DNA from 3 places in the Acidovorax sp. JHL-9 genome. Region 3 is predicted to be linked to each of the others. Evidence: predicted binding sites of a transcription regulator. Region 3 holds the regulator's gene; each other region holds the start of a gene.

Region 1 (3,273 bases), on a different contig from region 3:
CGCCAGTCGGGCAAAAACTCGGCCGACATCCGCCTCGTGGTGGACGCGCTGGACCTGTGCTACACCAAGTCGCACGTCAACACCTTCGTCATCATCAGCGGCGATTCGGACTTCTCTCCACTGGTCTCCAAGCTGCGCGAAAACGCCAAGCAGGTCATCGGTGTGGGCGTCAAGCAGTCCACCTCGGACCTGCTGATCGCCAACTGCGACGAGTTCATTTTTTACGACGACCTGGTGCGCGAGAGCCAGCGCGCGCAGGCGCGGCGCCAACCGCCCGATGCCGCGCCCATGGCCCGGCGCTCACCCGAGGAAGAGCGCAGCCGCAAGGAAGCGCAGGAGGTGCGCCGCACCCAGGGCATCGAGCTGGCGGTGGAGACGTTTGACGCCCTGCTCTCCGTGCGCGGCGACAGCGGCAAGATCTGGGCGTCCGTGCTCAAGGAAGCCATCAAGCGCCGCAAACCCGATTTCAGCGAAAGCTACTATGGTTTCCGGGCCTTTGGCAACCTGCTCGAAGAAGCCCAGCAGCGCGGACTGCTGGAGTTTGGCCGCGACGAAAAATCCGGCGCCTACGTGTTTCGCAGCACGGGCAATGCCGCCCCGGCGCTGCCCGACGCGACGGCAGAGCGGCCCGTGAGCAGCTATTTCCGGCAGCAAGCACCTGCCGCAGCGCCGCCTGCCGCAGTGGCAGAGCCCGCGCCGCCAGCGGCCCCTGCGCGCGGCCGTGGCCGCAACCGCACAGCGGCAACGCCGGCCGCCGAAGTGGCCGCGGAACCCGCCGCAACCGCGGCACCCGAAGCGCAGCCAGTGCCGCAAGCGCCTTCCAGCGCGGCCAGCGCATTGCCGCAGGCCGCAGCGGAAAATGATCCACAGAAGCCCCCAAAGGCCCCTGCCCGGCCCCGCCGACCACGCAAGCCACCCGCAGGCAGCACCGCCCCGTAATGCGGGGAGCTGTTGCCGCTTGCGGCCACAGCTCCCCGTCGCGCGCGCCTCAGCCCATGTCCCCGGCCAGCCGCACGCCCGCAAACTGCCAGCGCGCCGTGGTCGGGAAAAATCGCCCCGTCAAAAAAAAAGGCCGGCGCAGGCGCCAGCCCTTTTACCTTGGAGCCATGTGATGCCAGGCGCCGCGCAGGCAGCGCCTTCGCATCAGAAACGCCAACCGAGGCCCACGCCCACCAGCACGGGATCGACCTTGAAGGTGCCTGCCTTGGCGCCGCCCGCAAACACATCGGTCTTGATATAGACCTTCTTCACGTCGAAGTTCAGCGACAGGTTCTTGTTGAGTGGAATGTCCAGGCCCACCTGCAGGGCGCCGCCCCAGCTGTTGCGATCGATGCCCACGCCAGCGGGCAAGTTCAGGCTGGAAAAGCGCGTGTAGTTGACACCAGCACCCACATAGGGTTTGAAGCCGGGGGCATCAAAGTGGTATTGCAGCAGCAGCGAAGGCGGCAGGTGCTTGAGCGTGCCAATGTTGGTGCCGTTGGAACGCACGTCGTGCTTTTGGGGCACCGTGAGGACCAGCTCGGCAGCCACGTTCTTGTTGAAGAAGTACGTGATGTCGACTTCAGGAATCGTCTTGTTGTTGACCGACAGGCCCAGCCCCGTGCTGTCCTTGTTGGCGCTGTCCAGATGAACGGCGCGCACGCGCACCAGCCAAGGGCTTTCGGCCTGCTGCGCAAAGGCAGCGCCAGAGGTCAAGGCACACAGAACGGCGACAGCCAGCAGATTTTTTTTCATACAGAACTCGATGCGGTTGAACGGGGACAACCCCCGTACCGCCATTGAGCCTGTTAGCAAAATGGTCAACCTTGCCTCAGGTCAAACTCCTGGTAATTACCCTGAGCGTGGTGCGGCACACGCACCTCGGCATCAAGGGGCCGCGGCAGTGCCCTTGCGCAGCCGGTTCACCAGCGTCACGCCCGCCACCACCAGGCCGCCCATCACGATGCCGATCACGGCGTTGAGCAGGTTGGGAACCAGCACCCCCCACAGTCCACCCGCAGGCCAAAGCGCCGCCGCCGCACCCACGCCCTCCACGGCGTGGTGCAGTGCTGGAACCCCGTGCACCAGAATGCCGCCGCCGACCAGAAACATGGCCGCCGTGCCCGCCACCGAGAGTGCCTTCATCAACCAGGGCGCGGCGCGCACAATGCCTGCCCCCAGCGCACGGGCCGCTGCGCCGGGCTGGTTGTGGAGCCACAGCCCCAGATCATCGAGCTTGACGATACCCGCCACGAAGCCATAAACGCCCACCGTCATGACCACCGCGATGCCGGCCAGCACCGCCACCTGCTGCGCGAAAGGCGCACCGGCCACCGTGCCCAGGGTGATGGCGATGATTTCGGCCGACAGGATGAAATCGGTGCGCACGGCCCCCTTGATCTTGCCCTTTTCAAAAGCCACCAGGTCCACGGCCGGGTTGGCGTTGGCCTGGGCATGGCTTTCGTGCGCGGCCTCGTCCTGCTGCGGGCTGTGCAAAAACCTGTGTGCCAGCTTCTCAAACCCCTCAAAGCACAGAAATGCGCCGCCCACCATGAGCAGCGGCGTCACCGCCCAGGGCGCGAAGGCACTGATCAGCAGCGCCGCCGGCACCAGGATCGCCTTGTTCACCAGCGAGCCCTTGGCCACGGCCCAGACCACCGGAATCTCGCGCTCGGCGCGCACGCCAGTGACCTGCTGGGCATTGAGCGCCAGATCGTCGCCCAGCACGCCCGCCGTCTTTTGCGCCGCCACCTTGGTCATGACCGACACGTCATCGGCCATGGCGGCACTTTTCTTGGCAGCGACCTTGGTCATGAGAGCCACATCGTCGAGGACGGTGGCAATGTCGTCCAACAAGGCAAGAAGGCTGCCAGCGGCCATGGATCACTCCCAGAGTTTGACGAGATGTTTACATATAAAAATAGCGCCTAGCGCTTATACAGCATACGCACTAAGCTTCTATTTCAATAGCAAAAAACCGCTCACCCAACCCACTTGCGCGCGTTGCGCCAGATACGCATCCAGGCACTGTATTGCGCCTTGTCCTCGCTGGTCCAGCTCATCTGCACGTTGCGGAACACGCGCTCGGGGTGCGGCATCATGGCCGTGAAGCGGCCGTCGGCCGTGGTCACCGCCGTGAGACCGCCCGCGCTGCCGTTGGGGTTGAACGGGTACTGCTCCGTCGCGCGGCCGTGGTTGTCCACATAGCGCATGGCGGCAATGGCCTTGTCGGCGTTGCCGCGGTACTTGAAGTTGGCATAGCCCTCGCCGTGCGCCACGGCAATCGGCAGGCGG
Region 2 (3,273 bases), on a different contig from region 3:
CTGCTGCGCCGCCACCGCCTCGCGCAAAAACGCCCAGGTGGCCTGGATACGCGCCACATGCTTGTTGTCGGCCGGCATGGACATCCAGAACGTGCGCTGGAACCGTGCCAGCCCCGGCAGCACCGGCACCAGCGCCGGGTCTTGCGCCGCCACAAACGCCGGCAGCACGGCCAGCCCGGCCCCGGCACGTGCGGCCTCGTACTGCGCCAGAATGCTGGTGCTGCGCAGCGCAAAGTGCGCGGGTCGGTGCAGTTCATCGAGGATCTGCAACTCCTTGCTGAACAGCAAGTCGTCCACGTAGCTGATGAAGGTGTGGCCCCGCAGGTCGTCAGCCGTATGGATGGGGGCGTTGCGCTCCAGATAGCTGCGCGCGCCATAAAGCTGCAGCACATAGTCGGTGAGCTTGACCACCAGCACCGCGCCGCGCGCCGGGCGCTCCAGCGAGATCACGATGTCGGCCTCGCGCCGGGACAGGTGCACCAGGCGCGGCAGCGCCAGCAGGTCCACCACCAGCCCGGGGTGGCTCAGCGCAAAGCGGGCCAGCTGGGGGGCCAGGATCAGGTTGCCAAAGCCCTCGGTGGTGCCTATGCGCACCAGGCCATGCAGGCCCTGGCGCACGCCGGGCGCGGCGTTTTCCACCGCCAGAAAGGCCGCCTCCATGGCCTCGACCTGGGGCAGCAGCGCGCGCCCGGCCTCGGTCAGCCGGTGGCCGCCGGCCTCGCGCGCAAAAAGGGCCGATCCCACCTGTTTTTCCAGCGCCTGCAGGCGGCGCGCCACCGTGGTGTGGTCCACCGCCAGGCGGCGGGCGGCGCCCACCAGCGTGCCGGCGCGGGCCAGTTCCAGAAAGTAGCGCAGGTTGTCCCAGTCCATGGGCTCACCGTGCGCGACCTGGCGCGCGCTCGTGCAGCGGCGCGCTGGGCGCGCGGCTCAGGGCGTTGTTGCCCCGCACCAGCGTGCGCAACATGTCCATGAACACCGCACGCTGCTCGGGTGCCAGGGGTTCGAGCATGCGCTCCTGGGCGCGCAACATGCCGGGCTCCACCGCTTCCAGCAGGCGCCGGCCGTCGGGCGTGATGGTCAGTAGCCGTACACGCCGATCCTGGGGGTGGGTGTGGCGCTTCATCAGGCCACGCGATTCCAGGCGGTCGATCACGCTGCCAATGGTGGAGGTATCAAAGCCAATGGTACGGGCCAGCGTGCGCTGGTCAATGCCCGGCTCGCGCCCGACGGCGTTCAGCGCGGCGTATTGAACAGGCGTGATGCCATCGGCCTGCGTTTCCTCCAGAAACACCGCCACGGCGATCTGCTGCAGGCGGCGGATGTGGAAGCCAGGGAGGTTATCGACTTCTACGGACATGGCAAATTAAGGGTTTCCACTGATCTTGACTCGGATCATTTTAGCCCTACACTAATCGTCAGTGTACTTTTTATATGCACACGGTTTATTGATCTACATCAGTGGCACATTCAACGGAGACAGCGGCAATGAACGTTTTGAAAACTCCCACGGCACCGGTCCTGGTCGCTGGCGGTGGCATCGGCGGCGTGGCGGCGGCCTTGGCGCTGGCGCGCCAGGGTTACGCGGTCAAGGTGCTGGAGCAAGCCCCCCAGCTCGGCGAGATTGGCGCGGGCATCCAGTTGGGCCCCAACGCCTTTGCCGCGTTCGATGCGCTGGGAATTGGCGAGCTGGCGCGCGGCCGCGCGGTCTATACCGACGAAATGGTCATGCACGACGCACTGGACGAATGCCTGGTGGGCCGCATCCCCACCGGCGAAGCCTTTCGCCAGCGCTTTGGCAACCCCTACGCGGTGATCCACCGTGCCGACATCCACACCGCGCTGCTGGAGGGGGCACAAGCCCATGGCGCCATTGAAACGCTGACCGGCACGCGCATCGAGCGTGTGGAGCAAGCCGGCGACACCGTGACGGTGTACGACCAGCATGGCATGGCACACCACGGCCAGGCGCTGATCGGCGCCGACGGCGTGAAGTCCGTCGTACGCCAGCAGTACGTGGGCGATGCGGCCCGCGTCTCGGGCCATGTGGTGTACCGTGCCGTGGTCGAGAAGAATGATTTCCCCGAAGACCTGCGCTGGAACGCCGCCAGCATCTGGGTCGGCCCCAACTACCACCTCGTGCACTACCCGCTGCGCGGCGGCGAGCAATACAACGTGGTCGTGACTTTCCACAGCCGCGAGCAGGAGGAATGGGGTGTGCGCGAAGGCAGCCGCGAAGAGGTGCAAAGCTACTACCGCGACTGCTGCCCCCGCGCCCACCAGCTGATCGACATGCCCAAGAGCTGGAAGCGCTGGGCCACCGCCGACCGCGAGCCCATTGGCCAATGGACCTTTGGCCGCGCCACCTTGCTGGGCGATGCTGCCCACCCCACGCTGCAATACCTGGCACAGGGCGCCTGCATGGCGCTGGAAGACGCGGTGACGCTGGGCGAAGCCTTGAAGCGCTGTAACCAGGACTTCCCCAAGGCACTCTCGCTGTATGAGCGCTCTCGCGTGGCCCGCACGGCGCGGGTCGTGCTGTCGGCACGCGAAATGGGCCGCATCTTCCACGCCAAGGGCGTGGAGCGCCTGGTGCGCAACGACCTCTGGAAGAACCGCAGCCCCGAGCGCTTTTATGACGCCATGGAGTGGTTGTACGGCTGGAAGGTGGACAACTGCCTGGCCGACTGAGCGTGGCGCCATGCCCGTTCGTACCGCACCCCGTCGTCAACAGAAAGATTTCCCATGAGCGTGATTGATACCGTACCGTCGCCCGTCCGCCTGTCTGCCGTGGCGGCCCACGGCCAGCCCGAACCCACGCCGGCGCTGGAGCAGCTCTACCGCGGCTTCGAGCAGGAAATGCTGGTGCCGCTGTGGACACAGATCGGCGACCTGATGCCCGCCCACCCCCAGAGCAAGGCCAGCGCCCACCTGTGGCGCTGGGACCGGCTGGTCGAGCTGGCCGATGAAGCCGGCCGCATTGTGCCGGTGGGCCGGGGGGGCGAGCGCCGTGCCATCGCCCTGGCCAACCCCTCCCTCGGCGGTCGGCCCTTTGCCACACCCACCCTGTGGGCGGCCATCCAGTACCTGATGCCCGGCGAGGATGCGCCCGAGCACCGCCACACCCAGCACGCCTTTCGCTTCGTCGTCGAAGGCGAAGGGGTGTGGACCGTCGTGAACGGTGATGCCGTGCGCATGTCGCGCGGTGATTTTCTGCCCCAGGGCGGCTGGAACTGGCATGCCCACCACAACGCGGCCGACAAGCCCATGGCCTGG
Region 3 (3,273 bases):
TGGTGTTCTGCATCGCTGGAGCCAGTCGCAAATCTTGCGCCATGTCTTGCGCCCTCGCGTGCTCATCTACACCGCGGTTCTGGTGGCTTTGTGTGTGGGCATGCTGGCCAGCCTGAGCACGCGCACCCCCCTGAAGGTGGACATCGTGCGTGACCGTGCCGCCTTGTCCCGCATTGTTGCGGGGGGCAAGCTTGAAAATGTCTATCGACTGCAGATCATGAATGCCACAGAGGCCGCACAGCGCTACCGCATTACTGCGAGCGGGCTGGATGGCTTGGAAGTGGCTTCGGAGCAGGAGGTGGACATTGGTGCTGCAGAATCCCGTTGGGTCGCGGTGCGACTGCAGATACCGTATGGATCTGCGGCCCCTGGTTCCCATGCGATTCATTTCGATATATCTGCACTGGAAAGCGGCGGCAAAGTGACTGAGAAATCCATATTCCTGGTGCCACGCTGAGTCAATTGAGTGAAGGTCACGCTGTGCGCTGCATGGCGTCTTGTGGCCTGTATGCTGATACCTGAGGAGCTTCCATGCCAACCAGCCCCGTTATTACTCCCGGACCCCAGCCATGGTGGAAGTTTGGGCATGTCTGGCTGGTGATTGCCGGACCGGTCATTGTGGTGATCGCCGGCTTCATTACGCTGTGGCTTGCCGTGAGTCGGCCGGACCCCGTCGTCGAGGAGGACTATTACCGCAAAGGGATTGAGATCAACCAGACGCTGGCACAGCCAGAGAAAAGTTTGGCCCCTGCGCTCAAGGGCCGCAACCATGCGGCGACACCTGCCGTAGATCAGCCTCGCTGAACGAGAGTCCCAACTGGTCGCATACAAACGCTCCCCGCAACCCCGAGGAAACACACGATGTGGACACAACGCCTGATGTGGATTGCATGGCCCGCTTTTCTGGTGGCCGGGATCCTGGAAATGCTGGTTTTCGCCATGGTGGATCCACAGGATCTTCATTGGCTCGGTCAACCATTGACGCTGTCCCGCCAGGGGGTCTATACCCTTGCGTTCTTTGCGTTCTGGATCATTACCATGGCTGCCAGCGCGCTGACAACGCTGCTCTCCATGTCACCCTTTGAACTCAACCGCTGCCCCGTGCCTCCGGATGCCCGACCGGACGATTGCCACAAGGCATCGTCATGCCCGTGACGGCCCATACCTGAACAGCGATCAGTGACAAGCCTGCTGGTTGTTGACAATACGCTTGAGTGCCTCGGTGTCCAGAATGCGGACATGGCGCTGTTTGACTTCTACCGTGCCATCTTCCACAAACTTCGAGAACGTGCGGCTGACTGTCTCCAGCTTGAGTCCAAGGTAACTGCCGATTTCTTCCCGTGTCATTCGCAATACCAGTTCGGACTGCGAGAACCCGCGGGCATGCAGGCGTTGCACCAGGTTGAGCAGGAACGCGGCCAGGCGCTCTTCTGCGCGCATGCTGCCCAGCAAAAGCATCACACCGTGTTCACGAACGATTTCCCGGCTCATGATCTTGTGAACGTGGTGTTGCAACGCCGTGACTTCGCGCGATAGTTCTTCGATGCGATCAAAGGGCATGACACACACTTCGGCATCTTCGAGGGCGACTGCATCACAGGTGTGATGGTCGTTGACGATGCCATCGAGTCCAATGATTTCACCCGCCATCTGAAAGCCTGTGACCTGGTCGCGCCCATCTTCGGTAGCGACGCAGGTCTTGAAAAAACCAGTGCGAATGGCATAGAGAGAAGTGAACGACTCTCCATTGCGAAAGAGCGTACCTCCCCGCTTGATTTTTCGCCGCACTGCCACGATATCGTCAATGCGTTGCAACTGCTGCTCGTTCAGGCCTACGGGCATGCACAGTTCTCGCAGGTTACAGTTGGAGCAGGCGACTTTGATGGTTTGCGGGTTCATGGGCACTGGGACCTGGACAGGTCAGGGTAATTGGCTTGTATCTGCTGGGACTCCATTGTCCCGTGGTGCACGCGTGGCGGCTGACTTGAATCAAATTGTCCCCCCTGTACCCATTCGTCTTCTTGATTAAGGTCAAGGACGTGGGCCAAAGGGTACGGCACAGTACCGATGCACGCAAGGATATTTTCCCATGACCGCTGTTACCCCAGAACTTCTGCGCCGTTTTGACATTCCAGGACCGCGCTATACCTCCTACCCCACGGCTGACCGGTTTGTGGAGGCTTTTGGGCAAGAGGACTATGTGTTGGCACTGTCACAGCGCCGGCTTGGTGCTACGGCCATGGCACTGCCGTTGTCGCTGTATGTCCACATTCCGTTTTGCGAATCGTTGTGCTACTACTGTGCCTGCAACAAGATCATCACCAAGCACCATGACCGTGCCGACGTGTATTTGCGCTACCTCAGCCGCGAGATTGATCTGCACACGGCCCACTGCGGCACCGGACAGGTGGTCAGCCAGTTGCACCTCGGGGGCGGCACGCCGACCTTCCTTTCGGACGACGGGCTGCGCCAGCTCATGGCAACGCTGCGGCGCAGTTTCACCTTTGCGCCGGGTGGTGAGTATTCCATCGAGGTGGATCCTCGCACGGTCACTTCGGAGCGGCTGGCGGTGCTGGCGGAGCTCGGCTTCAATCGATTGAGCTTCGGGGTGCAGGATTTTGATGCCGAGGTTCAGAAGGCCGTGCACCGCATTCAGCCCGCAGAGCAGGTGTTTGCATTGGTGGAAGCGTCTCGTGCGCTGGGCTTTGAGTCGGTCAATGTGGATTTGATTTACGGGCTGCCGCGCCAGACACCCGAGTCGTTTGATCGCACGCTGGCACAGGTGGCCCAGTTGCGCCCCGACCGAATCGCTTTGTATGCCTACGCCCATTTGCCCGATCGTTTCAAGCCGCAGCGGCGCATCATCTCGACAGAATTGCCCGCTGCATCCGCCAAGGTGACCATGCTTTCGCGTTCGCTGGACGCGTTCATTGATGCCGGTTACGTCTATGTAGGCATGGACCACTTTGCCTTGCCTACGGATGCGTTGGCGGTTGCCAAGCGGCAGGGGCGCCTGCACCGCAATTTTCAGGGCTACAGCACCCAGCCCGACTGCGATCTCATCGCCCTGGGCGTATCCGCGATCGGCCGGGTGGGCGCGACCTACAGCCAGAACGCCAAGTCGCTGGAGGAGTACTACGACCATCTGGATCAGGGGCGGCTGCCCGTGGTGCGGGGGTTGGCGCTGAATCGTGATGACCTGGTGCGCAGGGCCGTCATCATGGCGCTGATGTGCCAGGGCGAGGTGTTGTTTGAGCCCATGGATCAAGCTTG

The links. Region 3 encodes FNR, which switches genes on or off when oxygen is low (the NO sensors DNR and NnrR bind a similar motif). Its sites were predicted from a motif close to TTGATNNNNATCAA; they were not measured.
Region 1: a site for FNR is predicted at 1,806-1,819, ahead of K225_RS0109170 (OmpW family protein). Genes of this name have one in related genera too.
Region 2: a site for FNR is predicted at 1,446-1,459, ahead of K225_RS0111355 (3-hydroxybenzoate 6-monooxygenase). Genes of this name have one in related genera too.

The regions. Positions count from the first base shown of each region.
Region 1 covers NZ_AUEX01000011.1:85,217-88,489, forward strand. Annotated here, with positions in the region: partial or broken gene K225_RS22795 (NYN domain-containing protein) at 1-1,240, shown strand, start outside; gene K225_RS0109170 (OmpW family protein) at 1,144-1,734, opposite strand; gene K225_RS0109175 (DUF808 domain-containing protein) at 1,867-2,859, opposite strand; gene purL (phosphoribosylformylglycinamidine synthase) at 2,961-3,273, opposite strand, start outside.
Region 2 covers NZ_AUEX01000015.1:26,725-29,997, reverse strand. Annotated here, with positions in the region: gene K225_RS0111365 (LysR family transcriptional regulator) at 1-870, opposite strand, end outside; gene K225_RS20725 (MarR family winged helix-turn-helix transcriptional regulator) at 875-1,357, opposite strand; gene K225_RS0111355 (3-hydroxybenzoate 6-monooxygenase) at 1,486-2,688, shown strand; gene K225_RS0111350 (cupin domain-containing protein) at 2,743-3,273, shown strand, end outside.
Region 3 covers NZ_AUEX01000008.1:56,865-60,137, reverse strand. Annotated here, with positions in the region: gene ccoG (cytochrome c oxidase accessory protein CcoG) at 1-457, shown strand, start outside; gene K225_RS0106645 (FixH family protein) at 532-804, shown strand; gene K225_RS0106640 (hypothetical protein) at 862-1,155, shown strand; gene fnr (fumarate/nitrate reduction transcriptional regulator Fnr) at 1,177-1,899, opposite strand; gene hemN (oxygen-independent coproporphyrinogen III oxidase) at 2,090-3,273, shown strand, end outside.